DNA from 2 places in the Bhargavaea sp. GQ12 genome. Region 1 is predicted to be linked to the other one. Evidence: riboswitches for the same ligand, from Rfam matches in the RefSeq annotation. Region 1 holds a riboswitch; the other holds the start of a gene.

Region 1 (15,295 bases):
GAACGGTGTTCGACAATGTCGAACAACAGAAGGGAAGGTTGATAGTGACCGGGAAAATCATTCAGTCGGTGGACCGTGCGATCGATATCCTGGAGCTGTTCATGGCTACGGGACCAGAACTCAGTATCAAGGAAATCAGCGGAAAGCTGGACTTATCGAAAAGCACCGTCCATGGCATCATCAAAACACTGGAACACCGAGGATACCTCCAGCAGGACCCGGAAAGCCTGAAATACCGGCTGGGCATCAAGCTGTTTGAACTGGGAAATGTCGTCGGCAGCAGCATGGACATCCGGAAAATCGCTTCACCGCTGATTCGGAGCTTGGTGGAGGAGCTCCACGAAACCGTCCACCTGGCCGTCATGGAAAGGGAAGAAGTCGTCTACGTGGAAAAGCTGGAAGGTCCGAGGACACTGACAATTTACTCGCATGTCGGAAAGCGCGCACCCGTCCACTGTACGGGAGTGGGCAAGGCGATCCTCGCTTATCAGAGTGAGGAGCAGATCGACAAAATGCTGACTACCGAAGACCTGGTCGCCCACACGCAGCACACCATGACGGACGAAGCCGCAGTCAAGGAACACTTGAAAATCATCCGGAATAGGGGATATGCCGTCGATGATGAAGAAATTGAGCTCGGCCTCAAGTGCGTCGCCGCACCGATCTTTGACCATCAGGGGAATGTAACCGCTTCAATCAGCTGCTCCGCCCCGAAAGTGAGAGCGGATGAAGAAAGCTTTGCAGAAATGGTCGGGAAAATCACGGCGGCGGCATCCGAAATATCAGCCGCACTGGGCTACCGCAGTCCGCAGACAGTCTAATCTTTGAAAACACGAATGGGTAGGGGGAGATTCATGTGTCAAAAGTAAAAGTGGCAATTCTCGGTTCCGGGAACATCGGGACCGACCTGATGATCAAGCTGGGGCGCTCTGACGTATTGGAACTAACTGCAGTAATCGGGATTGATCCGAATTCCGACGGCCTGCGCCGCGCGCGGGAACTCGGATATACGGCGATCGACAGTGGCGTCGACGGATTCCTTGAGCAATCGGAACTCGCGGACATCGTGTTCGATGCGACTTCCGCAAAAGCACATCTGTACAACGCAAAGGTATTGCAAGAAGCGGGCAAGAAAGTGATCGATATGACGCCGGCCGCCATTGGTCCGTATGTGTGCGCAGCCGTCAACATGGACGAGCACCTGGACAAGGACAACATCAACCTCATCACTTGCGGCGGCCAGGCGACCATTCCGATGGTCCACGCGGTCAACAGGGTCGCGCCAGTTGAATATGCAGAGATCGTCGCGACAATTTCGAGCCTGAGCGCAGGTCCTGGAACGCGCGCCAATATCGATGAATTTACGGAAACCACTTCACGGGCGATCGAAAAAGTCGGCGGCGCCAAAAAAGGCAAGGCAATCATCATCCTGAATCCGGCGGAACCGCCGATCCTCATGCGGGACACGATCTACACGCTCGTCGAGGAAGGCAAGATGGACGAACAGGCCATCCGAAAGTCGATCGGGGACATGACGGATGTCGTCCAGTCGTATGTTCCGGGCTACCGTCTCCGCACGGAACCGATTTTCGACGGGAACCAGGTCACGATCTTCGTCGAAGTGGAAGGCGCCGGGGACTACTTGCCTAAATACGCAGGCAACCTGGACATCATGACGGCTGCCGGTGTCAAAGTCGCTGAAGAATTCGCCAAGAACGTCCTGGCGAAACAAACGGTTTGAGGGGGAACGGACCATGACAAAACAAAGAGATATTCTTTTAACCGAAGTCGCCCTGCGGGACGGGAGCCACGCCATTTCCCACCAGTTCACGGTCGACCAGGTTCTTGACGTGACAAAAGCGCTGAATGACGCGAACGTGCCATACATCGAAGTGTCTCACGGGGACGGCCTTGCCGGCTCATCCCTCCAGTACGGCCTGTCCAGGACGAATGAAATGGAACTGATCGAGGCAGCGGCATCGGTCGCCGACAAATCCAAGATTGCGGTACTCCTCATTCCGGGCATCGGCACACTTCACGAACTCAAGGAAGCGGCGGGTCTCGGTGCGAAAATGGCACGGGTTGCCACGCATGTCACAGAAGCGGATGTGTCCCCGCAGCATATCGCCTATGCCAAAGAACTCGGCATGGAAACGGTCGGCTTCCTCATGATGGCGCATATGGCACCGGTTGAAAAACTCGTCGAGCAGGCCAAGCTCATGGAAAGTTACGGAGCGGACACCGTCTACGTCGTCGACTCCGCCGGCTACCTGCTTCCGGAGCAGGTCCGCGAACGCATCCGCGCACTGAAGCAGTCGATCGGCGTCAACGTCGGCTTCCACGCTCATAACAACCTGTCGCTTGCCATGGCCAACACGCTTGCGGCAATAGAAGAAGGCGCGACACGCATCGACGGAAGTGTCCGCTGCCTCGGCGCCGGAGCGGGCAACACCCAGACGGAAGTCCTCGTCGCCGTTCTGGAGCGGATGGGCATCGAAACAGGCGTCGACCTGTACAAAATGATGGACCTGGCTGAAGACATCGTAGCGCCGATTCTCCAGAGCCCTCAGGAAATCACGAAAGACAGCCTGACACTCGGCTACGCCGGCGTCTACTCCAGCTTCGCCTTGCATGCCAAGCGGGCCGCCAAAAAGTTCAACATCGACTCCCGCGACATCCTGATCGAACTCGGAAAGCGCAAAGTCGTCGGTGGCCAGGAAGACATGATCGTAGATGTGGCCGCGGAGATCGCTGCGAAGAAAGAGAAAGTGCTTAGCTAAATAGATAATGGAACCCGCTGACTTCCCCAATGGGAAGCGGCGGGTTTTTAAATGTGGGGAGGGAATGACGAGACTGGGGCGGTGAATGACGAGATTAAGGACCCGAATGACGAGATTTTAACAGTGAATGACGAAACCGTTCTGTGAATAGGGGCCAAATGTGGCTTCCTTAACTCGAGGAAATTCAATTTTAGGCCTCAGGGCTAATACAAATTTCAATAATGTCATCGGAATCTGCTTCAATTCGCAATCTCAACAGATTGTGTATCACGCTTTCTCAAGGCATGATATGGTCTCCTAAAGGAGGGAACGCTTTGGAGGAGCGGCCATATCCATTGGAATTATTGCAGTTGGAAAGCATGCTTCGCAGGCTGCACCGGAACCACCCGGAACGGGATTGGATTGCCGATCGGATTAAAAGAGTGGAAGCGGGATATAGCGGGGAACAGAAAGTCGATCAATACATGAAAAGCATGAGGCTGCCAGGCAACTGGTGGGTCCTTCGGGATATCCGGCTCAGGATCAATGAAGCCTATGCGGCACAGTTTGATACCTTGCTGGTGACAGACAACGGGATTGTCATCATCGAGGCAAAGATGATCAAGGGGACGCTTCACTATCTTGAGAACCCCCGTAGGCTGGAACGCACCGAAGAAGACGGTTCAGTTCTCACGTTCGACTGCCCGATGATTCAACTTGAGATCAGAAGGAAGGTCTCACCGATTGGCTTCGCCAAAGAGGCTTCACGAAAAAGATTAGCGGAGTGGTGGCATTCGCCGCGCGCAATACATGGATCGGACTGCCGGAGAACGCACCTTTCGTATCGGTAAAGGAATTGCCCTATATACTGAGGCGTGAAATTGCGTCAGCAGCCGATCCCGGCGGTACACCGGCAAACATGATTGTCAGCCGGATTCTTGCAGAAGAGCTTGGGCCCGAACGGATACAGATTGATCAACACTATGACGTCAATCCGCACGAGTTCAAAAGAGGTCTCCTGTGTGAAAAATGTGATGGTCAATTGAGATGGATGACAAGAAGAAAGCTGGAATGTCCCACCTGTGGCGTTCCAGCGGGTAATCCATACCAACAAGCCCTGCTCGATTACTTTTTGCTGATCAACCCGGTCATTTCCACACGGACATTCTGCGAGTTCACCGGAATACCTTCCATATCTACCGGACACCGCCACTTGAATAGTGTTGAACTGGACGTACTCGGCAGCACCAATAAACGGGCATTCAGATTCGATCCAATGAGGCACTTGAACAGAAACACATTGATTCAGAAACGATAGTCGGCGATGATTTCGTCATTCGCACGTCCAATCTCGTCATTCAGCTGAAAAGTTTCGTCATTCGCGTCCCGGGAGAGGTTGAATGACGAAGCTGCGGCCTCGAATGACGAGATTAAAGCTCCGAATGACGAAACCGCCGCCCCGAATGACGAAACCACCCCAAATCGAAAATCCCCCGCCACGGCCAAAGCCATAGCGGGGGATCTCATCAACCTAATTATTCACCTTTAGCCGCAAGTGCCCTTGCAAACTCATCCTGAATCTTCTTGAGCAGCAGCTCTTCCGTAAGCAGCCGGTATCCCGCCGCAGCCATCGCTTTGGCGCCGCGGATGAGGGCTTCGTCGCCGACCGGGGAGGCGGCGGCTTCGCGGAATTCATTGGTGTGCCCGATCAGGTCTTCCGGCCCGATCTTGATATGCGGGTGGGCGGTCGGAACAGCATAGCTGATGTTGCCGGCGTCGGTGGAGCCTTTGCCGGAACGCTTTTCATCGATGACGTGCTCGCCGACGGCCGACAGTTCCTGGCCGATCGTTTCATCGAGAACGCGGTTCAGGACAAAGTCACGGACTTCATTTTGGAACCGTTCGATCTTGACCGTGGCGCCGGTCGCGAGGGCTGCGCCTTCAGCGACGGCACGCACTTTTGCCGCGACTTCCTCGGTCCGGGACCAGGTTTCCGCACGGATATAGAAGCGGGCGGAGGCATAGTCCGGAATAATATTCGGTGCATCGCCGCCGTGCGTAATGATGCCGTGGATCCGGACATCTTTCGGCAGTTGCTGGCGGAGTGCGTTAATGCCGTTGAACAGGCCGATGACAGCATCCAGCGCATTGATGCCTTTTTCCGGAGAACCGGAGGCGTGCGCGGAGCGACCGTAGAAGTGGAAATCAAGCGGATCGACAGCAAGCGTCTCGCCGGTAGGAGCCGTCTTACCGCCCGGGTGGATCATCATGGCGACATCGACATCCTCCAGGAACCCGTGGCGGACAAAGCTTCCTTTCGCGCTGCCGTTCGGGCCGCCTTCTTCGGCCGGAGTGCCCAATACGACCACCCGTCCGCCGGTTTCATCTAATCGTTCCCCGAGGGCTATTCCTGCTGCGACACTCATCGTTCCGATGATGTTGTGTCCGCAGGCGTGTCCGAGTCCCGGAAGCGCATCGTATTCCGCCAGGTAAGCGACAGTCGGACCTTCTTTCCCGCTATCCTTCACGGCATGGAATGCCGTTTCGTGTCCGGCGACATTCCGCTTAACCGTGAATCCGGCTTCCTCAAGCAGCGCGGACAGCAGGCCGCTCGCGTACACTTCCTCATTTCCGATTTCCGGGCGGGCATGGATGTCATGGCTTACTCCGATATAGCGCTCTCGATTCTCTTCGATTGATCCCCAAATCTTCCCTCTCGCATCCTGTGCAACGGTCATTCCGGATCCCTCCACTCAAGATTACTTTTTCAGTTCTTCAAATGCCTTGTCCAGCTCTTCCTGGCTGAGTTCGACGAGGATGGATCCGTCATTCGTGTCTTCTTTAACAGCCTCGGCAATGTCTTCTTCCTGGTAAAGCTCTGCGATGCGCTTGTACGTTTCATTATCCTTGTCCTCACCGCGTGCCGCGATGATGTTGACGTAAGGGTGGACGTTTTCGTCGGTTTCATCTTCCACGAAGATGGCATCTTCCTTAGGGGAGAAGCCGGCCTGTCCGGCCACGCCGTTGTTGATGACCGAAGCGGCGACGTCAGGCAGGACGCGCGGCGTCTGCTGGGCAGTCATCGGCAAGATATCGAGGTTCAGTTTGTTATCCGCAATCTTGGACGGGTCACCGAACATGCCAAAGTCGTCAGCAAGTGTAATAAGTCCGGCGCTTTCAAGTAGAAGAAGTGCGCGTGCCTGGTTGGACGGGTCATCTGGGATGGCAATTTTGTCGCCTTCCTTCAGCTCGGAGACGTCAGAGATTTTCTCGGAATACAGACCCATCGGTGCGAACATCGTGGAGCCGATCGGAATGATGTCGTTGCCGCTTTCAGTGACATACTGGCCGAGGAACGCGATGTGCTGGAAGGCGTTCAGTTGGATGTCCCCTTGGGCAAGGGCGTTGTTCGGAAGCGTGTAGTCGGCGAACTCGATCAGTTTGATTTCGATGCCTTCTTTTGCTGCCTTTTCCTGCAGGATCGGCCATTGTGCGCCGTCCGCGCCGTTTACGCCGATCTTCACTTTGACGGTTTCGCCGTCCGCATTTTCTCCGCTTGCCCCGCCGCATGCCGCAAGGGTGAGGGAGGCAATCAGGGCGATTGCCAGAATCCAGATTTTTTTCATAATAGAGACTCCTTTTTGTTTTATACGTGCGGGGCGGCTTTTATCAGCGCCGCATGATTTTCCTGGAGAGCGTGTTCCCGAGCCACTGTGCCAGCTGCACGAGGACGATCAAAATCAGTACGGTGACGATCATGACGCTGGCGTCAAAGCGCTGGTAGCCGTAGGTCATCGCGATATGGCCGAGGCCTCCGCCGCCGACCGTTCCGGCAACGGCCGAGAAGTCGATCAGCGTGACCGTGACGAACGTCAGGCCGAGAACGAGTGGTCCGAGCGCTTCCGGGATCAGGACCGTGAAAATGATCCGGAGCGGGCTTGCGCCCATAGCCTGCGCGGCTTCGATGACGCCTGGGTCGATGCTGACGAGGTTGTTCTCGACGACCCTTGCGATTGTAAAGCTTGCGACGATCGTCATCGGGAAGATCGCGGCCGCCGTTCCAATCGTCGTGCCGACCACGAGGCGTGTCACCTGCGAGATGGCAACGAGGAAGATGATGAACGGCACCGGCCGGATGATATTGATTACGATATTCAATAGGTTAAAGAGGAATTTATTCTCCAGAATATTGTTCTGGCGGGTTACAAACAGGAGGAGCCCCATGATGATGCCGAGGATCGATCCGAAAATGAGTGTGGCGATGACCATAGTGATCGTCTGGCCGGTCGCTTCGACGATCCGCGGCCAGAAGGATGTCCAATCAACGTTCAATTTCCTGCACCTCCTCGATGTCTGTCAGGGTTGCAATTTCCTTGATGGCGGCTTCGACGTCCGCCGGATCGCCGAGGAACGAGACGATCAGATTTCCGAACAGCCGCTCCTCAAGCTCCCGGACGGATCCGTACACGATGTTGAACGTAATCCCGTGTTTTGCCGTAACCGTCGAAAGTACCGGCTCGTTCGCGACAGGCCCTTTGAACTGCAGGCGGTACAGCCTGCCGCCGCCGGCTTCCCGCCACTCGGCGAGGACATTCGGGGAAGGGAGGTCCTGCTGGACGGAATGAATGAACCGCTTGGTCGTCGTGTGTTGCGGATCCGTGAACACTTCGAACACGCCGCCCGACTCGATCACTTCACCATTCTCCATGACGGCAACTTTCGTGCAGACCGACTGGATCACTTCCATTTCGTGAGTGATCAGGAGGATCGTGATCCCGAACTCCCGGTTGACCTGTTTCAGGAGGCGCAGCACATCTGCCGTCGTATCCGGGTCAAGCGCGGATGTCGCCTCATCACAGATCAGGATGTCCGGGTTGGTTGCGAGCGCCCGCGCGATTCCGACGCGCTGCTTTTGCCCGCCCGACAGCTGATCCGGATAATCCTTCGCTTTGTCCGCAAGGCCGACGAAGCGGAGAAGCTCTTCCACACGGGTGTTGATCTCGTGCTTCGGGGTGCCGGCAAGCTTCAGCGGATACGCGATATTCCCGGCAACCGTCCGCGAATTGAACAGGTTGAAGTTCTGGAAGATCATCCCGATGTTCCTGCGTTGCTTTCTCAGCTCTTTGGCGGAGAGGGACGTGACATTCACGCCCTGGATTTCGATCGAGCCCTCACTCGGCCGCTCCAGCAGGTTCACCAGCCGCAGCAACGTACTTTTTCCGGCTCCGCTAAAGCCGATGATTCCGTAGATGTCGCCCTGCTCGACTTTCAGCGACACATCCTTTACCGCGTGTACTTCACGCTTTCCAAGCCGGAATGTCTTGGAGACTTGTTTAAATTCAATCATCCGGCGTACCTCCTGTTGTTGTCAGAAATGAAAAAATCCTCTTAATCTCATAAAGAGAAAAAGAGGACCGGGTAGGCCATCTTTTTCTCATCTTCCAGATGCACCAGGCATCTGCAGGAATTAGCACGGTGCCTCCACTGAGTGGGGTCCGCTGCCGAGACGTCCTAGGGCCTGTCCCTCGGTCTCTCTTGATAAGAAAAGATGTGCATATTCGATTAGTGCAAGAATTGAAACTAACTTTACTGGGATAAAGTAAGGAAGTCAATGACTTGCAAAAAGTATTTTTATTCTGATTAATTGTGAATATAATGGAAGCGTTTGCGACTCGTTGTGGCGTACGGGGAGTGGAGTTTGCAGGACCATTACGTGAAAAATAGAGGACGGCATATTTAGTGGGTGAAAAGCTTCCGGCATGGCGGAAGCTTTCAACTGGAAGTATAGAGCGGGAGGTTTCGTCATTCCCCGCTTAATTTCGTCATTCAGCATCTAAATCTCGTCATTTGCATCCTGGAAATTTGCGAATGACGAAATCGGAGGCGTGAATGACGAGATTGCCGTCCCGAATGACGAAACTTTCATCCCGAATGACGATATTGAGCCCCATAATAAAACCCCGGCACTCACATGCCGGGGCTTACACTCTATCAGTCCATCCGTCGTTTACGGTACACAATCACAGTCGCTGCGACTGACACTACAGCCCATACAGTGAGGATCAGGAACGATTCACTGGCGGCAGCACCGTTTTCCAATCCAACCCAGATGTTCATCAGCAATTCATTCGGGAGGTAATCCATCACGGTCAAAATCGCTTCATTCGTAATCATCGACTTGAACATCGAGGACATTCCGAAGATCAGCATGACGGGCATACCAATGATGCTTGTTTCCATGACTGTTCGGGACAGCAGTCCGAGCAGCGTGCCGATCGCGAGGAAGATGACGAGTGCGATGACAATGCTAAGCGCAAACAGGGGGAGGGAAGGGACACTGAATTCAGCAAGCCAGATGCATCCGGCCACGACAACCAGTGTCATGACCCCGCTCAGCAGGCTTTTCCCGATAAACACTTCTGCCACGCTTGCCGGAGACAGCAGCAACCCGCGCAATGTATTCTTTTCCTTTTCTTCCGCAACCATCGCGGCCTGGACAAAGGCACCGGCGATGACCAGGGCGAAGACAATCGGGAAGGAAATCATTTCTGCGCTGTCCGCGCCGATACGCCCGAGCCAGGCAGCGAAGAAGAGGGGCAGGGCCAGCGTGAACAGCACGTACGAGTTGCGCTGAAGGTCTTTCCAGTCTTTCACGAAAATTGCGTTGACACGCTTCATCGAAAATGTGGTCATCATAGGTTCCTCCCGGTCAGTTGTACGAACAGGTCGCCGAGTGTCGGCTCATTCGAGTGGATCGTCAGCAGGTTTCCGCTTGCCATGTAGCCGGCGATTGCAGCGGCTCCGGATTCATTTGGCTCTACGGTGACAGTTGTCTTGTCTTTTAGTAAAAGAGAAATTGTCGGGCTGCCGGACATCGTCCGCAGGTTCTGCGGGGTATCGAACAGCTTAATCTCCCCATCATGGAGGAAGGCGACCCGGTCGCACAGTGCTTCCGCTTCATCCATATCGTGTGTGGTCAAAAAGATCGTCGTGCCTTCCCGGTTCAGCTCGCGGAGCCCTTCATGGATATGCTTGGTCGTCGTCGGGTCAAGCGCTGACGTCGGCTCATCAAGGAACAGGAGGGCCGGCTTATGAAGGATGGCCCGGGCGAGTGTGACGCGCTGCTTCATCCCTTTGGAAAGCTTTTTGACAGGTGTCTTTTCTTCGCCGAGAAGGTTCACCATCTCCAGCACTTCGCGGATCCGCTCTTTTCCGACGTCGTACAGATCCGCATAAAGCGCCAGATTGTCCTGGACGGTCAGCCGGTCGTACAGGCCGCTGTTATCGGTCAGGATGCCGATCTTCTTCATGCGTGACGGGTCTTTCAATAAGTGGACAGGCTCTCCGAACACCCGAACATCGCCAGCCGTCGCCGCGAGCTGCGCGGTCAGGATTTTAATCGTCGTCGTCTTGCCTGATCCGCTCGGTCCGAGGAATCCGATTGTCTCTCCCTTGCGGACCCTGAAGTCCACATCTTTCAGTGCGAGTTTGTCTCCGAATGATTTGACGAGGCTGTTGACCTCAATGATGTGCTCCATCATGATCGCTCCTTTTCTGCCGTTCGTTTTCTTGACTCCACCTTACCGCGCCACTTTAAAGAACGCAGTAATATCAAGGTGAAAGGAGCTTCCGGCACGGTGAATGGAGCAAATAGCAGGTGAATGGAGCGCTAATATTAGTGCTGACAGAACGGTCAGATGCCGAGGAACGTCTTCAGTTCTGCGTACTTGCCCTTGGATAAGGGGACGGTGCTTTTATTGGGGTCCTCCAGAATCAGGCTGTAGCTGTTGCGTGTCCACGTGATGACTTCGCGCACACGCTGGAGGTTCACGATATAAGACCGGTGGCAGCGGAAAAACCCGAATGGCTGAAGCCGCGTTTCGAGGTCCGCCATCTTGATCGCGCATGGGAACGTCTCGCCCTGGACATGCAGCTGCGAGACGCCTTCCACGCTTTCCACGAATACGATCTCCGTCGGATCGAATAAAATCAGCTTTTCGTTTACCTTCGCGGGGATTTTGTTGAACTGGAGCTGCGGTGATGGAATGTCACCTTCAGTCTCCGGTACCGTTTCTTCGACAGGAACAGAATCCTCTAAAATCTCTTCCTCCTCCGCAACCTCAAACAATTTCAGTCCGCCTGCATTAAGCCGGTAGACGGTATCTCCCATCGTGACCGCATTTTCCAGATTGCTCGTCGTCAGCAGTACCGCGCCGCCGTCCGCCGTAAACTCCGCCAGCACCCGCTGCAGAATGATCCGGCTCTCGACGTCCAGGTTCTGTTCCGGCTCCTGCAAAATCAGAAGATCCGGTTTATGTACGAGCGCCCGTGCCAGTTGCACGCGGCGTTTTTCGGAATACGACAGCTTCGAAATCCGGGTCCGTCCGCGCTCTTCCAGACCGACCTGACGGAGCAAGTCTTCAACTGTCGCCCCGGTATTATGCAGGTTGCGGAACAGCCGCAGCTGCTCCGATGGGGTCAGTCTTTCATAAAGGGCATCATCCAGCAGCACCACCCCGATGCGCGAGGCCAGATTCCGGAACTGCCGGCCGACCAACTCTCCGGCAAACCGCACCTCCCCGTGGGAAGCGGGGGCCATCCCCGTCACCATCCCGATCAGCTGCAGCCCGGCCTCGTGCTCGCACTGCACAGCCGTCACGGCGCCCGACTCCACACTCAAATCAAAGCGGGGAAACACCACCTGATTCCCCGCCATTTTCTCCACCTGATGAAATTCCAAAATCCCCAAGATGCCTGCCTCCCGCTGTCTGACTGTTGTTAATCTTAGTGTAAAGAACACAAAGGCATCGGGCAATAGAGGTTCTGGATGTGAAGAGGTTAATATTAGCCCTCACCCCCCAGTCAGGGGATGAGTCACCGCATCCGGGGACTGTTTTTCTGGGACCTTTCTCCCTTATCATCAAGACACGAAGGCTAAGCGGCTATTCGGAATACGGTTCAAAAGGGGGCTTCAACATACCTGAACACGGTTTGATGCTGAATAAAGCAGAATTTTGTAAGCGCATACAACTTAAGCTTAATGATCAGGCTGCGAAACTCACTGGAAGGAAAGGGAGATGCCGATGAATCAGCAAGTCGATTTTGATGCGGTTGTGGTTGGTGCCGGGTTTTCAGGTTTGTACATGCTCCATTTGCTGAGGGAGGCGGGTTATTCGGCCCAGCTTTATGAGGCTGCGGGCGACGTGGGCGGAACGTGGTACTGGAACCAGTATCCGGGAGCCCGCTGCGATGTTCCTGCCGAGTTTTATAGCTATACATTTTCCGAGGAGATCCACCGGGACTGGAAATGGTCCGCCGTCTATCCGGAACAGGACGAGATCCTCTCGTATATCAAGTATGTCACCGACAAGTTGGATCTTCGGAAAGACATCCAGTTCAATACGCGCATCACGGATGCAAAATACGATACGGAGGCGCACACGTGGACGGTCAATGTCGGAGGCGGCCAGAATGTGACGTCCAAGTACTTTATCCCGGCGATCGGGAACGTCTCGGTTCCGCATGCGCCGGCCATTCCGGGGCTCGACAAGTTCCGGGGCCAGACGTACCACACGAGCCAATGGCCTCATGAGCCTGTGGACTTCAAGGGCAAGCGGGTCGCGGTGATCGGGACGGGCTCCAGCGGCGTTCAGGCGATCACCGCCATCTCCAAAGAAGCGGAACATCTGACCGTCTTCCAGCGGACACCGCAATACGTCATGCCGGTGGAGAATCCGAAAGTGGGCGAGGATGACCTCGAGAGGAGAAGGGCTGAATTCCCGACGCTCCGAAAGCGGGTCCGCGAACACATCGTCGGAATGCCGTGCTTTGACGTGAGGAAGCCGTATTCGGCGCTTGAGGACACCGAGGATGAACGGAACAGGCATTACGAAGCACTCTGGCAGGAAGCAAAGGGCTTCCAGATGCTCTATGCGTATACCGACCTTACGATCAATGACGAGGCGAATGCGACGATCGCCGAGTTCGTCCGCGGAAAAATCCGTGAAATCGTGAAGGATCCGGTAAAGACGGAGAACCTTATGCCGACTTACCTTCTCGGAGGCAAGCGGCCGGTTGTCGCGACCAACTACTATGAATCGTATAACCGAGAAAACGTCGACCTGGTGAACCTGAAAAAGACGCCGATTGCGGAATGCACCGAGAACGGCCTTGTCACTGCGGACGGGACGGAGCATGAACTGGATATCATCGTCTTCGCGAGCGGATTCGATGCGATGATCGGACCGCTTGCCGGAACGAAGATCCGGGGCAGGGAAGGCATCACGCTAAAAGAAAAATGGGATGACGGCCGAAATCTGAAAACTTATCTCGGGGTCTGCCATGTCGGGTTCCCGAATATGTTTACCATTACGGGTCCGCACTTCCCGCTTACCGCCAATGCACTCGCGGTAAACGAAGTCATCGCAGAGTGGGTGATCGACTGCATCGAGCACGCCGAAAAGCAGGGGCTGGCCGAAGTGGAAGCGACGCCTGAAGGGGAAGAAGATTGGACCGCTCATGTCAATGAAGTCGGCGAGCAGTCGATCTATGCGAGGACCGACAGCTGGTATACCGGTGCGAACATTGAAGGCAAACCGCGCGCCTTCTATGGCTACACGGGAGATTTCCAGACCTACCAGGACCGCTTCGAGAAGTCCAAGGACTACAAGACACTTGCCGTAAAGCCGCTCCAACAAGTTGAAACCACCTGACCAAAATAGGGAGGAATATTGAATGATAAACTACGATCCGCAGATTGTCGCAATGATTGAAATGATGAAGCAGGCAGGCGGCCCGCCGGTCCATACACTGCCGCCGGAACAGGCGAGAGAAGTCATGGCAGCCATGAACGCTGTGGAGCAGGTGGAGGAAGTCGGCAGCGTGGAAGACAGGAAAATACCTGGACCGGAATGCGAGATTCCGATCCGGATTTATAAGCCGAAAAACGCTGCGGCATCCGGTGTGCCGGTGCTCGTCTACTACCACGGGGGCGGCTGGGTGGTCGGCAGCGTCGAATCCTATGATCCGGTCTGCCGCAAGATCGTGAACCGCGCGGAGTGCATCGTCGTATCCGTCGATTACCGGCTTGCACCGGAGCACAAATTCCCTGCGGCCGTCATCGATTGTCAGGCTGCCTTCGAATGGGTCAAGAAAAATGCCGGTAAAATCGGCGGTGACCCGGATCGGGTGGCAGTCGGCGGCGACAGTGCGGGTGGAAACCTGGCGGCAGTCGTGTCGGCAAACCTGAAGGATTCCGAGGAACTGAAAGTCGCCTATCAGCTGCTCGTCTATCCGACCACCGGCACCGGCGGCAAATCCGAGTCGTACCAGAAATACGGCTCAACATGCCCGATCATCCCGACCGAAGTCATCTCCTACTTCTGGAACCACTACTGGAGAGACGCGAGCGACGGAAAGCACCCGGACTTCAGCGTCTACTCGCGTGAAGACGTGAGCGGCGTGGCACCGGCGACGATCATTGCGGCACAGTATGACCCGTCCCTCGACGACAGCAAGCTCTATGCACAAAAGCTTATTGCGGCCGGCGTCGATGTGGACTACAAGGAGTATCCGGGCATGATTCACGGATTCTTCACGATCGACGCGATTGACAAAGGCCTGGAAGCCATCGAGGACGCGTGCAGCACATTGAAGGCACAGTTCGAAAAACTCCAGCCAGCAGAAGCCGGAGTGGCGAAATAACAATCATTGGAAGGCGCTTTGCTCAGGCAAAGCGTCTTCTTTTTTATATCGGTGAAAGTAGATTCTAAGCTGTTGAAACTACACAATCGGGGCGGGGAATTACAAGTAACGCAGAAATTGTCGCAATCCATAAACTTTCATCGGAACATTCAAAATCATTTGACGAATCGTTATGGTCTCTTATAATGATATTCATAGCATAGCAATAGACAGCGGAAGAGGGGGAAAATCGGTGGCCACATTGGAAATGGACCAAATGATTTCAAGACTGCAGCATGTCCCGGGTCATGAGGATCAGATTATCGAGATGCTTGAAGGGTTTCTCGAGGTGTTTCCCATTTTGGATGTGGGGCTGTTCCGGTACTCCCCGATCGGTTATCTCACGGAAGGTGTCATGGCGATCGTTCCGGAAAATAACGGACTGACAGAACTGAGCCATATCCGCGATATCCGGGATGATATCCGTACCGTGCCTCCCGTAAAGGAAGCGGTCCGCGAAAGAAAAGCCGTACTGGTGAAGGGCGAGGAATTTATCAAGTACAACTTCAGGTACCGATTTTCCCAAAACACGAAGTTTTTGCTGTTCGTCCCGATCTGCTTCCGCAACACGGTGATCGGCGTGCTTTCCAGCACCCAATTTTCCGCAGGGGAAAAGGAGATTGAAGCTCTGCTTCCCGCCATTACCCGGTACGGGGTGGAAGTCGGCAGGATTTTCGAGCGTCCATATCTGAAAAGCGGCGACTCCGAGCTGCTGAATGCAAGGGAAATGGAAATCATGTATTTGCTGTCGCTCGGTGAAAGCACCAAGTCGATTGCGGAGAAAATCCACCTCA
Region 2 (15,295 bases), on a different contig from region 1:
ACAGCCCGCCGTTGATCTGGATAGCCCCAAAGCCGAGTGTCGTGGCCACACCGAAAACAGTCGCGAATACAGCCAGAACATCAATCAGCTTGCCAAGCGGCCCGTTCATACGTTCTTCACCGAAAATTGGACGCAATGTGGAAGAAATCAGTCCGGGATAACCTCGACGGAACTGGAAGTAGGCCAGGGCCAATGCGACCACACCATAGACCGCCCATGCATGGATTCCCCAATGGAAGAAAGTGTAGCGCATCGATTCAATAAACGCTTCACGGGTTCCCGGTTCTTCTGTTGCGGGATCAATGGCGTAGTGGGACAGCGGCTCTGCGGCTCCCCAGAAAACAAGTCCGATTCCCATGCCGGCGGAAAACAGCATGGCAAACCAGCTGATAGTGGAAAATTCCGGGCGGTCTTCCGGCTTGCCCAGCCGCATCTTGCCAAGCGGGCTGACAATCATGGCAAGACAGAAAAGTACGATGATGGTGACGATCAGCAGATAGTACCATCCGAATGATGATGTAATGAAAGCAGTCATGGAGCTGGTGACCCGCTCGAAACTCTCCGGAGCAAGGGATCCATATCCGACTGCGAGGATTACAAGTGTTACTGCAATCCAAAAGACGCTGGATACTTTTTTCATCTTATCCCTCCTATATGAATCGTTTTACGAAAAGGACACACAGTGACAGACCTTACCGCATTTTTCCGGGGCCTGTCAAGGAAATGGCTGCATGTCGCTCCTGTCCCATTAGCTTGCACCATGGTTAAGAGACGGAAACCAAAAGAATAAAAAACGTTTATGGGAGTGTGCCCTTTTTCTTGTTAGTGCATCGTTTTCCAATACCCTAAATCAGTGTGTTAAAACGATTGTTTCCTTTTGTCAGGTAAATGGATGTCTTATTAATTGGGCAGGAAAAGCCTGCTGTTTTGTGAAAACGCTTTCTTTTTTCGCTAAGATAAAGGTAGAAGGGGTGGAAGCGATGATTACACTGACCGGAAGCGGGCTGACCCTCGGTGAACTGAAACGGATTGTTACCGGCAGTGAACAGGTGACTCTCTGTCCGGAGGCGCTTCAGAACGTAAAGAAAAGCCGTCAGGCGGTGGAACGGATCATATCAGAAGGGCGGACGGTCTACGGCATCAACACGGGATTCGGCAAATTCAGCGATGTAAAGATTTACGCCGATGACACGGAAACACTTCAGCTTCATCTCATTCGTTCCCATGCATGCGGTCTGGGTAAGCCGTTTTCTGAGGAGGTATCCCGGGCGATGGCTGTTCTACGGCTGAATGCGCTCCTGAAAGGACACTCGGGCATCCGTCCGGTTGTGCTCGAGCGGCTGCGGGACATGGTAAATCACGGGGTAGACGCCGTCATTCCGAGCCAGGGCTCGCTCGGTGCATCAGGCGACCTGGCACCGCTCGCGCATCTGGCGCTTGTGCTCATAGGAGAGGGGGAAGTCTTTCAGGACGGGAAACCCGTACCGGCTGCCCGGGTGTGGGAAAGCAAAGGCATCCGTCCTGTCCGGCTGCAGGCAAAAGAGGGCCTTGCTTTGATCAACGGGACACAGGCAATGACGGCCTGCGGCGCACTTGCTTTTCTTGAAGCCGAACAGCTTGCGCTTCAGTCGGAATGGATTGCGGGGATGACCATCGAAGCGCTCAGGGGAATTACGGATGCATTCCATCCGGCAATCCATGAGGCAAGGGGATATCCGGAACAGGCAGCGGTCGCGGAACGGATGAGATACTGGCTGAAAGGCAGCCGGCTCACGACGCGGCAGGGAGAACTGCGGGTACAGGATGCGTATTCAATCCGCTGCATCCCCCAGGTGCACGGTGCAACCTGGCAGGTTCTGGGTTATGTAAGGGAAAAGCTCGAGGTCGAACTCAATGCGGCAACGGACAATCCGCTGATTTTTGACGGCGGGGACACTGTTGTCTCAGGAGGGAATTTTCACGGTCAGCCGATTGCATTTGCAATGGATTTTCTGAAGATCGGCATGTCGGAGCTTGCGAATATCTCTGAGCGACGGACTGAGCGCCTCGTCAATCCTCAGCTTAATGGAGGACTGCCGCCGTTCCTCAGTCCGGAGCCGGGGCTCCAGTCGGGTGCAATGATCCTTCAGTATGCGGCGGCCAGTATCGTATCCGAAAATAAGACGCTGGCCCATCCGGCTTCCGTAGATTCCATCCCGTCCTCAGCCAATCAGGAAGACCATGTGAGTATGGGCACGATTGCTGCCAGGCATGCAGCGCGCATTGTCGGTAACGTGCGGCGGGTGCTTGCCGTAGAAGCCTTTTGCGCTTTCCAGGCATGCGGCATCCGTGGGGCGGAGGAGATGGCCCCTGCGCTGCGCCGGAAGTGGGACGCCCTGTCCGAAATCATCCCTCCACTTACGGAAGACCGGGTTTTCAGCAGGGACATTGCCAAGTTGGAGCAATGGCTGATGGAGGAAGCCGGGGGCCGGGTCCCGACTTCCGACACAGGGACCGGTTCTTGCGGTATGATGTAAGGAACGCAATGAGGAAAAGGTGATCGGATGAATACGATGGAGAAAATCGGTACGGGAAGCGGCAAGGAGACTGGGCGGCCGCGGCTATTGCTTATTGACGGGATGGCCGTGCTGTTCAGGGCGTTTTTTGCGACATCGGTGCACGGGAGATTCATGAGGAATGCGGAAGGGATCCCGACCAATGCGGTTCAGGGGTTTCTCGGCCATGCACTGGCTGCGCAGTCGATGTTCAACCCGACCCACATCGCCGTATGTTGGGACATGGGGGCCTATACGTTCCGGAATGATTTGTACGAGGGTTATAAGGCGAACCGCCCGGAACCTCCCGAAGAGATGAAGCCGCAATTTAACATGGGAAGGGAGTCCGCCTATCTGCTTGGCTGGAAAAGTTTCGGCATGAACGGCGTGGAGGCGGATGACCTGATCGGCTCACTGATCACGCGCTGGAAGGATGAGGCGGATATCATGGTCATCACCGGCGACCGGGATCTGCTGCAGCTGCTCGCACCGGGCGTGCAGATCGCCTTTATGAAAAAAGGGCACACGGTGTTCGATATCTATTCAGACGGGCGCTTCCGTGAGGAGTATGGATTCGAGCCCGGGCAGTTCGTGGATCTGAAGGCGTTCATGGGAGATTCCAGTGACGGATACCCCGGGGTGAAGGGCATCGGGCCAAAAACCGCGACAGCGCTGATACTTGAACATGGATCGGTGGAAGGCGTCCTGCAGCACCTGGACGACCTGAAACCGGCAGTCCGGAAGAAAATAACCGAACAGCAGGATATGCTGCATCTTTCGCGAGGGCTTGCAGAAATCGACTGCCATGTAGTGTTTGATGCCGATCTCGATGAGCTGAATGTACGGAATTACGGTCCGGAAACGGTTCATGCACTTGAAAAAGAAGGCTATACAACCGCAGCCAAGCGGCTTCTGAACCTGTTTCCGGAATCCGGAGTACAGGAAGAGTGGCCGTTCGATTAACGAAGGTGACAGCGAACACGTTGAAAAGGCCGCCGCAGGTTTCTGCGGCGGCCTTTCTGAACTTATTGGACGGGTGTCATCCGGACAAACGTCAGGATCGGCCGGTTCCGGGCATAAGATACACGGCGGATTCGGCTGGGGCGCCCGCGGCCTCCGTTATCATGGACAATCAGGACCGTGTCTCCGCCTTCCTCGGTATACCCGACGATAGGAACCCAATGGTAGGCGAATTCATAGTTGCCGAACCACCGGAAAGAAAACCATTTATCGAATTTCGCCGCAACCGGACGTCCGGCCTTGATTTCTTCTTTGAGTTCCTCAAGCGAACACCGGCTGACGATCCAGCCGCCTCCAAGCATTTTTGAGGCACCCTTGATAAATCGTCCTGCGGACAGGCCAAGGCGGGTACCGCCGAAGGAGCGGTACAGTTCAGAAACAGAGATTGGGCAGGCTCCCAGCAGATGGCCGATCATCGTGTACGCCGTCACCGGTCCGCATGCAGAGTTCCGTTGCGCCGGATCTATATCCGGATCGTATTGCGACTTTCCCCTGAACGATTCGATCAGTGCCATGTCCATCCCTCCGCCGGAAATGATTTGCACCGATTATACCTCAACAGCGTGCATACAAAAAAGGAAGGCTCATTGCCTTCCTTAGGGGTCATGCATGGTAGCTGTCGAGGAACGTGGTCACCTGGTCGGGTGTTTTGGCGCTTGCGCTGTGAAGATGGGCCTTTTTCTCTCCATCCTTGAATACGAGAAGGCTTGGGATACCCATCACTTCATATTTGTCCGCGATTTCCGGAAGCGCGTCGCGGTCTACCTCGTACCAGGTGAACTGGCTGTACTTTTCTTCGATCGGCCCGATAAACATGTCCATCCGCCGGCAGTCCGGGCACCAGCTTGCATCAAATTTGATCAGAGACTGTTCCGGGTTTGTGATGACTTCGTTGAACTGTTCTGCTGTCGTGATTTTTTTCATCTCTATCCCTCCCATACGGCTAGTGTACACTTTTCCGGCTGGTCAGGGATAGCATCATGTTTCAGACAACAGGAGGCGGCGCCTCCCCGGATTTCTGGATTGCTTTATCAAAGTCCTCCCGTTTTGCTGGTTGGGGAGAGAGCCAGCCATGCCTGGTGACCAGATCCCGGAGGTTGCGGCGATTCTTGTCTGAACTCTGGTTAAAACTGGCGAGCAGGGATGCCAGCTTGGTGCTGAACGCATGATTATCCGCGTCCTGATAAGATCGGCACAGCGATTCTTCCATACTAAGCAAAAGAATCGCCATTTCACGGTCGTTTAGGGATCCATCATTTTTGTCTTGCTGTTTTTTGTCCTGCTGGCTTTCGTCTTGGGGTTTTGATGTCTCTTCAGTTTTGTCTTTTCCCTCGCCTGGGTTGTCCGTCATTCTGCCTGCTCCCTCTCTTTCTTCAGAAATTCAAGAATGTCACTGGCCTGTTTGACATGGTCCTTCTGGATACTGCCGAATTCTTTTTTCAGGTCAGGAAGCTTGGTTGATGCGGCGGCTGCCCCGTACATTTTGGCGCATAATTTGTTGACTTCCATAATTTTTGAAAGGTCTTCAATATTTCTGGCTGTTACAGTATCCGATTTGAACAGCTCGGGGCCGGGAGCCGATTCATTCGCGTTTTTGATTGCGGGTTTGGAGAAGATGCCCATGGCTGATCCTCCTCTTTACATGATTTAAACATAGGATGCCCTCCAACAAGCAAATAATGAGCAGAAATTCATTTTTTTCAATTGGTATGTTGCGCATTGTGATGAAATATTCTAAACTATGGATAAAGCACTTGCCTATTTTTTTGGCAATGAAATGAATGAGCATTCATTCAAACTAGGAGGAGGCAATCACGTGGCTCACCAAATCAACAAAGCAGCCGTCATCGGCTCAGGAGTGATGGGCTCCGGCATAGCGGCCCATCTTGCAAACATTGGCATTCCCGTCCTGCTGCTGGATATCGTGCCAAACAAACTGACAGCCGAGGAAGAAGCAAAAGGCCTTACGCTTGAAGACAAAAGAGTCCGCAACCGGCTGACGGACCAGGCCATCAAAAACATGAAAAAGCAGAAACCGGCGCCGCTCGCATCCAAAGAAAGTCTTTCGCTCATTTCAACAGGGAACCTTGAGGACGATCTGGAAAAGCTGAAGGATGCAGACTGGATCATCGAAGTTGTCGTTGAAAATCTGGAGATAAAGAAAGCGCTTTACGAAAAGATCGAAGGGGTTCGATCTGAGCATGCCATCGTCTCTTCGAACACTTCCGGCATCAGCATCGAGGCAATGGCCGAAGGGCGCTCGGAAGGATTCCGCAAGCATTTCCTCGGTACTCACTTCTTTAACCCGCCACGATATCTGAAGCTGCTGGAAGTCATCCCGACGAAGGGGACCTCGCAGGAAGTACTGGACTTCATGGTCCGCTTCGGAGAAAACCGGCTAGGCAAGGGCGTCGTCATTGCGAAGGATACACCAAACTTCATCGGCAACAGGATCGGGACTTACGGACTTCTCGTGACTCTCCGTGAAATGACGGAGCGTGGATACTCGGTCGGGGAAGTGGACTCTGTCACGGGCACACTGATCGGCCGTCCGAAATCTGCAACGTTCCGTACGCTCGACGTGGTCGGGCTGGATACATTTGTCCATGTCGCGAAAAACGTGTTCGACCAGACGGAAGGCGAGGAGCAGGAAGTGTTCCGCACGCCGGATTTCCTCGTGAAGATGGTGGAAAACGGCTGGCTCGGCGCAAAATCAAAACAGGGCTTCTATTTGAAGGAAGGCAAAGAAATCAGTGAAATCGACCCTGCTACACTTGAGTACTCGCCGCAGAAGAAATTGAAAGCGCCTTCCATCGAAGCGGCGAAGCAGCAGAAGGGCGATGGCAGGCTGAAGACACTGGTCTACGCGAATGACCGGGCAGGGGAACTGCTCTGGAACATCCTGGCTCCGACACTCATCTATTCGGCGGAGAAAGTCGGGGAGATCGCGGATGATATCACATCGATCGATAATGCCATGAAGTGGGGCTTCGGCTGGAGGCAGGGCCCGTTTGAACTGTGGGATGCGATCGGAGTAGAAAAATCCGTCAAACAAATGAAGGAAGAAGGCCGGAACATTCCGGCGTTTGTACAGAAGCTGTTGGATTCCGGCAACAGTTCCTTCTATAAAACGGAAGATGACACGATCAAGTACTTTGACGGTGAAGGCTATACACCGGTCCAGATGAACGAAAAAGAGATTGATCTGAAAAAGTGGAAAGCGAAGCACGGGGTTATCAAGAAGAACACTGGCGCAAGCCTGATCGACCTCGGTGATGGCATCGCTCTGCTGGAGTTTACCTCCCAGGCGAACTCACTCGGTCCGGACGTCATCAAGATGCTTCTCGATTCCTTGAATGAAGTGGAAAGCAGCGATCAATACAAGGGGCTTGTCATCGCCAACCAGGGCAAAAACTTCTCGGTCGGGGCGAATCTCGGCATGATCCTCATGGAAGCACAGGACGACAACATCTTCGAGCTGGACTTCATGATCAAGTCCTTCCAGGACGCCATGATGAAGGTCCGCTATTCGAAAAAGCCGGTTGTTGTCGCACCACATGGCATGTCACTTGGCGGCGGTGCGGAAATCACGCTTCCTGCTGCGCACATCCAGGCAACTATGGAAACGTATATCGGGCTGGTGGAAACTGGAGTCGGCCTGATCCCGGGCGGGGGAGGAAACATCAGCCTCTACCGAAAACATCTCGAAGGAATGCCGAACGGAGTCAAGGCAGACTACGTCGATATCGCGGCGAAAGTTTTCGAGACGATTGCGATGGCGAAAGTTTCGACATCCGGACAGGAGGCGCGGGAGAACAATTTCCTCGGCAAGTCGGATGGCGTCAGCGCCAACCGCGACCATCAGATTTATGACGCGAAACAGGCAGCGCTTGCACTTCATGAAGCGGGCTACACGCCTCCTGCAAAGCGCACGATTCCGGTAGCCGGGGAGCCGGGCTATGCCGCGATGATGGTCGGTGCTGAAGGGATGCATCTGTCCGGCTATATCAGCGACCATGATCTCAAGATTGCAAAGAAACTCGCTTTCGTCCTGTCAGGCGGAAAAGTGCCGTATGGTACGGAAGTCGATGAACAATACATGCTCAACCTGGAGAGGGAGGCGTTCCTGCAGCTGGTCGCGGAACCAAAATCCCAGCAGCGGATGCAGCACATGCTCGTAAAAGGCAAGCCGCTCCGCAACTGAGCGGAGGACAGACAGAGGAGGATGAACCATGCGTGAAGCAGTGATTGTGGCCGGTGCCAGGACGCCGGTCGGAAAAGCAAAGAAAGGATCCCTCGCTACGGTCCGCCCGGATGACTTCGGGGCGGTTGCGGTAAAGGAAACCCTCAGGCGCGCAGGAGGCTATGACGGGCCGATCGATGATTTTATCGTCGGATGCGCGATGCCGGAAGCGGAACAGGGCATGAACGTCGCCCGGCTGATTGGAGGGCTGGCTGGCCTTCCGGACACTGTGCCTGCAGTGACCGTGAACCGTTTCTGTTCATCGGGCCTGCAAACAATCGCCAACGGGGCGCACCAGATCATGCTCGGCCATGCGGATACGATCCTCGCGGGAGGCACAGAGTCGATGAGCATGGTTCCGATGATGGGCAATACGATCCGTCCGAACGCGACACTGGCGGAAACGGCGCCTGAGTACTATATGGGCATGGGCCATACTGCCGAGCAGGTCGCGATGAAATACGGTGTGAGCCGGGAAGATCAGGATGCATTTGCGGTCCGTTCGCACGAACGCGCCGCCGCGGCAATCCGCGATGGCAAGTTCAAGGACGAAATCGTGCCGGTCGAAGTGATCCGGCGCACAGTCGGGCCGGATGGCAAACTGAAGGAAGAGACCTTCATCTTCGATATGGACGAAGGCGTAAGGGAAGGCACGAACATGGAAACCCTCGGCAAGTTGCGCCCGGCGTTCAATGTGAAGGGATCGGTCACTGCGGGCAATGCTTCCCAGACATCGGACGGAGCGGGAATGGTTCTGATCATGGACCGCGAAAAGGCGGAAGCGGAAGGGCTGAAACCGATCGCCAAGTTCCGGTCGTTTGCGGTCGGCGGCGTTCCGCCTGAAGTGATGGGCATCGGACCGATCGAAGCTGTGCCGAAAGCGCTGAAACTCGCGGGACTGTCCATTGAAGACATCAACCTTTGGGAGCTCAACGAGGCATTTGCTTCGCAGTCGCTTCAGGTCATGCGCCACCTTGGCCTGAATGAAGAGATCGTCAACGTCAACGGCGGGGCCATCGCTCTCGGCCACCCGCTCGGCGCGACAGGAGCCATCCTGACGCTCAAGCTCATGAACGAGCTCAAGCGCCGCAACGAACAGTTCGGCGTCGTCACAATGTGCATCGGCGGAGGCATGGGAGCCGCCGGCGTATTCGAAATGTTGTAAGTAAGTGCGGAGGGCGGCTGTCCAGGCCCGACAGGCATTTAATTCAAAAGTGGGAAAACCCCACTCTCATAAAACAAAAAACAAGGAGGAAACGAATATGGCTGAAACTAAAGGCAAGGTGCTCGTCAAAGGCGGCGCATTCCTCATTGAGGACATCGACGCGGATCAGGTGTTCACTCCGGAGGACTTCACGGAAGAGCACAAAATGATCGCCAAGACGACGGAAGAGTATGTTAAGAACGAAGTTCTCCCGGTCATCGACAAGCTTGAAAACCATGAATTTGAAAACTCCGTGCGGCTTCTGAAATCTGCAGGTGAGCTCGGTCTTCTGGGAGCGGACATTCCTGAGGCATACGACGGGTTTGGCCTCGACAAGATTTCTTCGGCCCTCATCACAGAAAAAATGTCCGTCGCGGGCGGCTTCTCCATCACTCACGGGGCGCATGTCGGCATCGGAACACTTCCGATTGTCCTCTTCGGTAACGAAGAACAAAAACAGAAGTACCTTCCGCCTTCCGTCACCGCGGAGAAAATCTTCGCTTATGCGCTGACAGAGCCGGGTTCCGGTTCGGACGCCCTAGGTGCGCGTACAACTGCAAAGCTGAACGAAGCGGGCACTCATTACATCCTGAACGGTGAAAAGCAGTGGATCACGAACTCCGGATTCGCGGATGTCTTTGTCGTGTATGCCAAGATCGACAGCGAGCATTTCACCGCGTTCATCGTCGAGAAAGATTATCCGGGTGTATCCGTCGGGGCAGAAGAAAAGAAGATGGGAATCAAGTCTTCCTCCACCCGAACACTTATCCTCGAGGATGCGGAAGTGCCGGTCGAAAACCTGCTCGGCGAAAAAGGGCGCGGCCATGTGATCGCGTTCAACATTCTCAACATCGGACGCTACAAGCTCGGTGTCGGCGGCGTGGGCGGTTCCAAGCGGGCACTTGAACTGGCCATCAAATACACGAATGAGCGCCAGCAGTTCAAGCGCAGCATTGCCTCCTTTAACCTCACGAAAGAAAAGATCGCGACGCTTGCTTCCGAACTGTATGCGACCGAGAGTCTCATCTACCGCACGGTCGGCTACTTTGACGACCGCATGGGACAGATGAGTGAAGAAGAGCAGAAAGACGGCCGCAAAATCGCAGAGGCCATCGCTGAATACGCCATCGAATGCTCGATCAACAAAGTCGTCGGTTCCGAAACACTCGACCATGTCGTTGACGAAGCGGTCCAGCTCCACGGCGGCTACGGCTATATGCAGGAATATGAAGTCGAGCGTGCGTACCGGGATTCCCGCATCAACCGGATCTTCGAGGGGACGAATGAAATCAACCGCCTTCTTGTGCCGGGCACTTTCCTCAAGAAAGCGATGAAGGGTGAACTGCCGCTTCTCCAGAAAGCCCAGTCCCTTCAGGAAGAGCTGCTCATGATGATGCCGGAAGAGCCGGGCGACGAAGCACTCGCGCAAGAGAAAATCCTCGTGAAGAATGCGAAGAAAATCGGCCTTCTCGCGGCAGGCATGGCTGCACAGCGCTTTGGCACGAAGCTTGAAGACGAGCAGGAAGTCCTCGTCAACATTGCCAACATCGCAAACGATATCTTCGCGATGGAATCCGCGCTGCTCCGCTCCGAAAAAGCGGTCCGCCGAGATGGTGAGGAGAAATCCCGCCAGAAGGTCCTTTACACAGAAGTCTTCTGCCAGGAAGCGATGCAGCGCATCGAACAGGAAGCGAAGGAAGTTCTTATCGCTTCCGTTGAAGGCGACAACCAGCGCATGATGCTGTCCGCTCTTCGCAAACTCACCCGCTACACGCCGAAGAACCTTATTCCTCTGAAGCGTGAAGCGGCAGACAAGCTGAACGAAGCCCTTAAATACACAGTCTGAACCGGTTATTCTTACAAGCCCGGCCTGCATCAAGCAGAACGGGCTTGCTTTTTGTTATACTTGTCCCATGAGCAGAAGCAGGGAGGCAAGGGAATGGCGATCACATATTATGGATATCCGAAGTGCACCACCTGCCGGAAGGCAAAAAAGTGGCTGGATGAGCATGGGGTGGACTATGATGAAATCGATATCAAGGACGCGCCACCGTCCGAAAAACAGCTCCGGGAAATTATTGCTGCAAGCGGCCTCGAGCTAAAGAAATTCTTTAACACAAGCGGGAAAGTCTATCGGGAAGGCGGTCTCAAAGACCGCCTTCCCGGGATGTCTGAGGATGAGCAGATCAGTCTTCTCGCCTCTGACGGGATGCTGATCAAGCGTCCGATCGTCTTTGACGGTGAAAAAGCGACCGTCGGATTCCGGGAAGCGGATTTTGAATCCGTATGGAATTAAGCGACTATTGAGTTTCCTGCCGCTGTATGGCAAACTGAGATGGATGGATAACTAATTCCTGGAGGGGTCAGAATGAGCACACCAACAGAACTTCGCTACTCTGAAGAACACGAATGGGTCAAGACTGAAGACGGCAAGGCCCGGATCGGTATCACACATTTTGCGCAAGCTGAACTCGGCGATATCGTATTCGTCGAACTGCCTGAAGTTGGCGACGAAATCAAGGCGGACGAGCCTTTCGGAAGCGTTGAGTCGGTCAAGACGGTATCCGAACTGTATGCACCGATCAGCGGCACTGTCGTTGAAGTGAACGAAGATCTCGAGGATAGCCCTGAGTTCGTCAACGAATCGCCTTACGAAAAGGCGTGGATGGTCGTTGTTGAACCGTCTGATTCTTCGGAAATCGATAAGCTTATGTCTGCTGAACAATACGATCAAATGACGCAGGGCTGACCTGCATGCAGGAAACGCCGGCATCTTCCGGCGTTTTTTGCATCTTCTAATAGAGAAGGACCCCGTCCGGAGCCGAAGCCTTAACCGGATGAGTCCTGAATCACACGGTGTGCTCGTGGAGGGATCAGGATGAACGACAAAGTAATTATCGTCGAAGGCAGCTCAGACAGGAAACGGATTTCCCGGCTACTGGATGAACCGGTGGATATTATCTGCACGAACGGAACGGCAAGCCCGACCAGGATCGAAGAACTTCTCGAACCGTACGAAGGTGCGGATATCTACGCGTTTTTCGATGCCGACCGTTCCGGTGAAAAGTTGCGGGCGCTACTCAGGAGAGAGTATCCGGAAGCCCGGCATTTGTATACGGACCGCGTATACCGGGAGGTGGCGACAACGCCGCTCCGTGTGCTCGCGGAAGAGCTCCTGTCGGCAAACATCGAAATCAAGACCGAATTTCTGCTGTAAAGGATGAGCATGTTTGGAAGAATGGAATCTGCAACAATTTGAAGAAGCATCGAAAAGCCCGGCCACGGCCGCTTTTTACCTCTATACACCGCTTTGCGGGACGTGCCAGGTGGCGTCGAGGATGATGGAGGTCGTGGAAAAACTCCTTCCGGAAGTCAAACTGGGCAAGGCCGACCTCAACTATCATGAAGAAGTTGCCGCCAAGTATGTTGTGGAGAGCGTTCCGTGCCTTCTGGTTGCAAAAGAGGGCAGGGAAGTGGAGAAGATATATGCTTTCCAGTCGGTCCCATATCTCTATGAAAAATTAAGTTGACGCCAATCAGGCGCTATGATATAGTTTCATCCATCAGTCATCCTACAGACGGATGAACCTAAACGAATACGGAAACTCTTATTGAGAGCGGCGGAGGGAAGTGCCCGATGAAGCCCGGCAACCGTCACGGAAACGTGAAATGGTGCCAAATCACTCAAAGCGCAAGCGCTTTGGCAGATGAGAGGAAATGCGCCGGACCTGAGACGGAACGGCTGCGCGACCTGTCTGCCTGCCCGCAGACAGGTCTTTTTTATTACAGAGGTGACCAAATGATTAAGTTAGAACAGATAACCAAACAGTTCCGGCTTTCCAACCGGACACTCACCGCGGTCGATGCGGTGGATCTTGAAATCCGTGAAGGGGAGATATTCGGCATCATCGGCTACAGCGGTGCAGGTAAAAGCACACTGATCCGTATGCTGAATGGCCTTGAAAAGCCGACGAGCGGCAACGTGACTGTAAACGGCATGAAAATGTCCTCGGTCTCCGGGGCGGATCTGAGGAAGGCCCGCCAGAAGGTGAGTATGATTTTTCAGCACTTCAATCTGCTATGGTCCCGTACGGTTGCGGAGAACATTGCATTCCCTCTGGAAATTGCAGGGGTGAAAAAAGTGGATCGGGAGCCGAAAGTACGGGAGCTGATCCGGCTCGTCGGCCTTGAGGGCAGAGAGGACGCCTATCCGTCCGAACTCTCTGGCGGACAGAAACAGCGTGTCGGGATTGCCCGCGCGCTGGCCAATGATCCGGATGTACTGCTCTGCGACGAAGCCACCTCCGCACTCGACCCGGAGACGACCGATTCGATCCTGGACCTTCTCACAGATATCAATAAGCGGCTGAACCTCACGATTGTGCTGATTACGCATGAAATGCACGTCATCCGGAAAATCTGTCACCGGGTGGCGGTCATGGAGGCAGGCCGGGTCGTCGAGATGGGGAATGTACTCCAGGTCTTCCGCTCGCCGCAGCAGCCGATCACGAAGCGTTTTGTCTCACAGGTCACGGAGTCACCTGATGTAAAGCAGGCGATCGGGCAACTGATCAAGGAAAACCCGGACGGCACATTGATCCGTCTGGGCTTTGTCGGCGAACGTACGGGAGAGCCTGTACTTGCCCGGCTCATCCGGACATTCAACATCGATGTCAACATCCTGCAGGCCAATGTCTCGCAGACGCATGGCGGGACTTTCGGGTCCATCATCCTGAATCTGGCCGGCGATGAGTCAGCGATTACCGAGGCAGTGGAATTCCTTCACTCGGAAGGCGTGGAAACAGAGGTGATCGACCGTGATTGAACAACTGTTTCCGAACGTTGACTGGGACAAGATGTGGGAAGCTACGCTCGAGACCCTATACATGACAGCAGTTGCTACACTGTTCACTTTCCTGATCGGGCTCGTGCTCGGCATCCTGCTTTTCCTGACAGGTCCTAAAGGAATCTATCAGAACCGGCTGTCCAACCTGATCACAGCGGCATTCGTCAACATCTTCCGGTCGATTCCATTTATTATCCTGATCATTTTGCTGATTCCGCTGACGAAGTTCCTGCTCGGTTCGATCCGCGGCCCGAATGCGGCCCTGCCGGCGCTGATCATCGGTTCCGCGCCGTTTTACGGACGGATGGTCCAGATCGCACTTGCGGAGATCGACAAAGGAGTCATTGAGGCTGCGCGTTCCATGGGGGCGACCACGTGGACCATCATTCGGAAAGTGCTTCTTCCGGAATCGATGCCGGCGCTGATCTCCGGCATCACTGTGACGGCAATTGCGCTTGTCGGATATACGGCGATGGCAGGAATCATCGGTGCAGGCGGCCTGGGCAACCTGGCTTATCTGGACGGATTTCAGAGAAGCCGGACCGACGTGACAATAGTCGCCACGATCCTGATCCTGGTCATTGTCTTTGCCATCCAGTGGATCGGGGATATCCTGGTCAAGCGGACGGACAAACGCTAAAAGTCTTTATTAAAAAACAATAACAAAACCCAAGGGGGAAACAATCATGAAGAAATTTGCAGCAGGACTATTTTTGGCGACTGGAACACTCGCTCTGGCAGCATGCGGTGCAGGCGGAGATGACACGTCTTCAGGAACATCCGAAGGCGGGGAAGGCGGCGGTGAGCCAAAGGAACTCGTTGTCGGCGCATCCAACGTTCCGCATGCTCTCATCCTGGAAGAGGCAAAACCGCTTCTCGAGGAAAAAGGTATCGAGCTTGAAATCGAAACTTACCAGGACTATGTTCTCCCGAACGAGGACCTAGAATCTGAAGAAATTGGTGCGAACTACTTCCAGCACATTCCTTATCTTGAAACTCAGATGGCTGACCACGGCTATGACTTCGTGAATGCAGGCGGCATCCATATCGAGCCGATCGGCATCTATTCCAACAAGCACGATTCGCTCGAAGATCTGCCGGATGGCGCAACAATTCTCATGAGCAACTCGGTTGCTGACCATGGCCGGATCCTTTCCATGCTGGAAAGCCAGGGCCTCATCAAGCTTGATGAGGGAGTCGACAAGACTGCGGCAGAGGTCAAAGATATCGTAGAAAATCCGAAAAACCTCGAGTTCGACGCAGATTATGAAGCATCCTTCCTGCCTCAGCTCTACAATCAGGATGAAGGGGATGCGCTCCTTATCAACTCCAACTATGCGATTGACGCCGGGCTCAACCCGCTGGAAGATGCAATCGCACTCGAGGACTCCGAATCTCCTTACGTCAACGTGATCGCTGTCCGCAGCGGTGACGAAGAAAATGAAGAG

The links. Region 1 has a riboswitch for S-adenosylmethionine ahead of AC6CHQ_RS02570 (methionine ABC transporter ATP-binding protein). Riboswitches for the same ligand answer to the same signal wherever they lie in the genome.
Region 2: it holds a riboswitch for S-adenosylmethionine, as region 1 does, so the genes downstream of both, AC6CHQ_RS09120 (methionine ABC transporter ATP-binding protein) here and AC6CHQ_RS02570 (methionine ABC transporter ATP-binding protein) in region 1, are expected to answer to the same signal.

The regions. Positions count from the first base shown of each region.
Region 1 is NZ_JCAXEU010000002.1:156,117-171,411, reverse strand. It holds gene AC6CHQ_RS02610 (IclR family transcriptional regulator) at 45-821, shown strand; gene AC6CHQ_RS02605 (acetaldehyde dehydrogenase (acetylating)) at 857-1,741, shown strand; gene dmpG (4-hydroxy-2-oxovalerate aldolase) at 1,755-2,780, shown strand; gene AC6CHQ_RS02595 (nuclease-related domain-containing protein) at 3,095-3,610, shown strand; gene AC6CHQ_RS02590 (hypothetical protein) at 4,065-4,271, opposite strand; gene AC6CHQ_RS02585 (M20 family metallopeptidase) at 4,295-5,497, opposite strand; gene AC6CHQ_RS02580 (MetQ/NlpA family ABC transporter substrate-binding protein) at 5,519-6,385, opposite strand; gene AC6CHQ_RS02575 (methionine ABC transporter permease) at 6,429-7,091, opposite strand; gene AC6CHQ_RS02570 (methionine ABC transporter ATP-binding protein) at 7,081-8,106, opposite strand; SAM riboswitch class I at 8,191-8,304, opposite strand; gene AC6CHQ_RS02565 (ABC transporter permease) at 8,751-9,452, opposite strand; gene AC6CHQ_RS02560 (ABC transporter ATP-binding protein) at 9,452-10,297, opposite strand; gene AC6CHQ_RS02555 (LytTR family transcriptional regulator DNA-binding domain-containing protein) at 10,453-11,508, opposite strand; gene AC6CHQ_RS02550 (flavin-containing monooxygenase) at 11,843-13,471, shown strand; gene lipP1 (LipP1 family hormone-sensitive lipase) at 13,494-14,462, shown strand; gene AC6CHQ_RS02540 (response regulator transcription factor) at 14,695-15,295, shown strand, end outside.
Region 2 is NZ_JCAXEU010000008.1:49,949-65,243, reverse strand. It holds gene AC6CHQ_RS09190 (glycine betaine uptake BCCT transporter) at 1-640, opposite strand, end outside; gene hutH (histidine ammonia-lyase) at 981-2,516, shown strand; gene AC6CHQ_RS09180 (5'-3' exonuclease) at 2,544-3,497, shown strand; gene AC6CHQ_RS09175 (C39 family peptidase) at 3,560-4,069, opposite strand; gene AC6CHQ_RS09170 (thioredoxin family protein) at 4,158-4,478, opposite strand; gene AC6CHQ_RS09165 (hypothetical protein) at 4,540-4,905, opposite strand; gene AC6CHQ_RS09160 (hypothetical protein) at 4,902-5,177, opposite strand; gene AC6CHQ_RS09155 (3-hydroxyacyl-CoA dehydrogenase/enoyl-CoA hydratase family protein) at 5,371-7,758, shown strand; gene AC6CHQ_RS09150 (acetyl-CoA C-acetyltransferase) at 7,787-8,962, shown strand; gene AC6CHQ_RS09145 (acyl-CoA dehydrogenase FadE) at 9,060-10,847, shown strand; gene AC6CHQ_RS09140 (arsenate reductase family protein) at 10,941-11,297, shown strand; gene gcvH (glycine cleavage system protein GcvH) at 11,370-11,750, shown strand; gene AC6CHQ_RS09130 (toprim domain-containing protein) at 11,880-12,218, shown strand; gene AC6CHQ_RS09125 (thioredoxin family protein) at 12,232-12,531, shown strand; SAM riboswitch class I at 12,607-12,715, shown strand; gene AC6CHQ_RS09120 (methionine ABC transporter ATP-binding protein) at 12,801-13,826, shown strand; gene AC6CHQ_RS09115 (methionine ABC transporter permease) at 13,819-14,487, shown strand; gene AC6CHQ_RS09110 (MetQ/NlpA family ABC transporter substrate-binding protein) at 14,534-15,295, shown strand, end outside.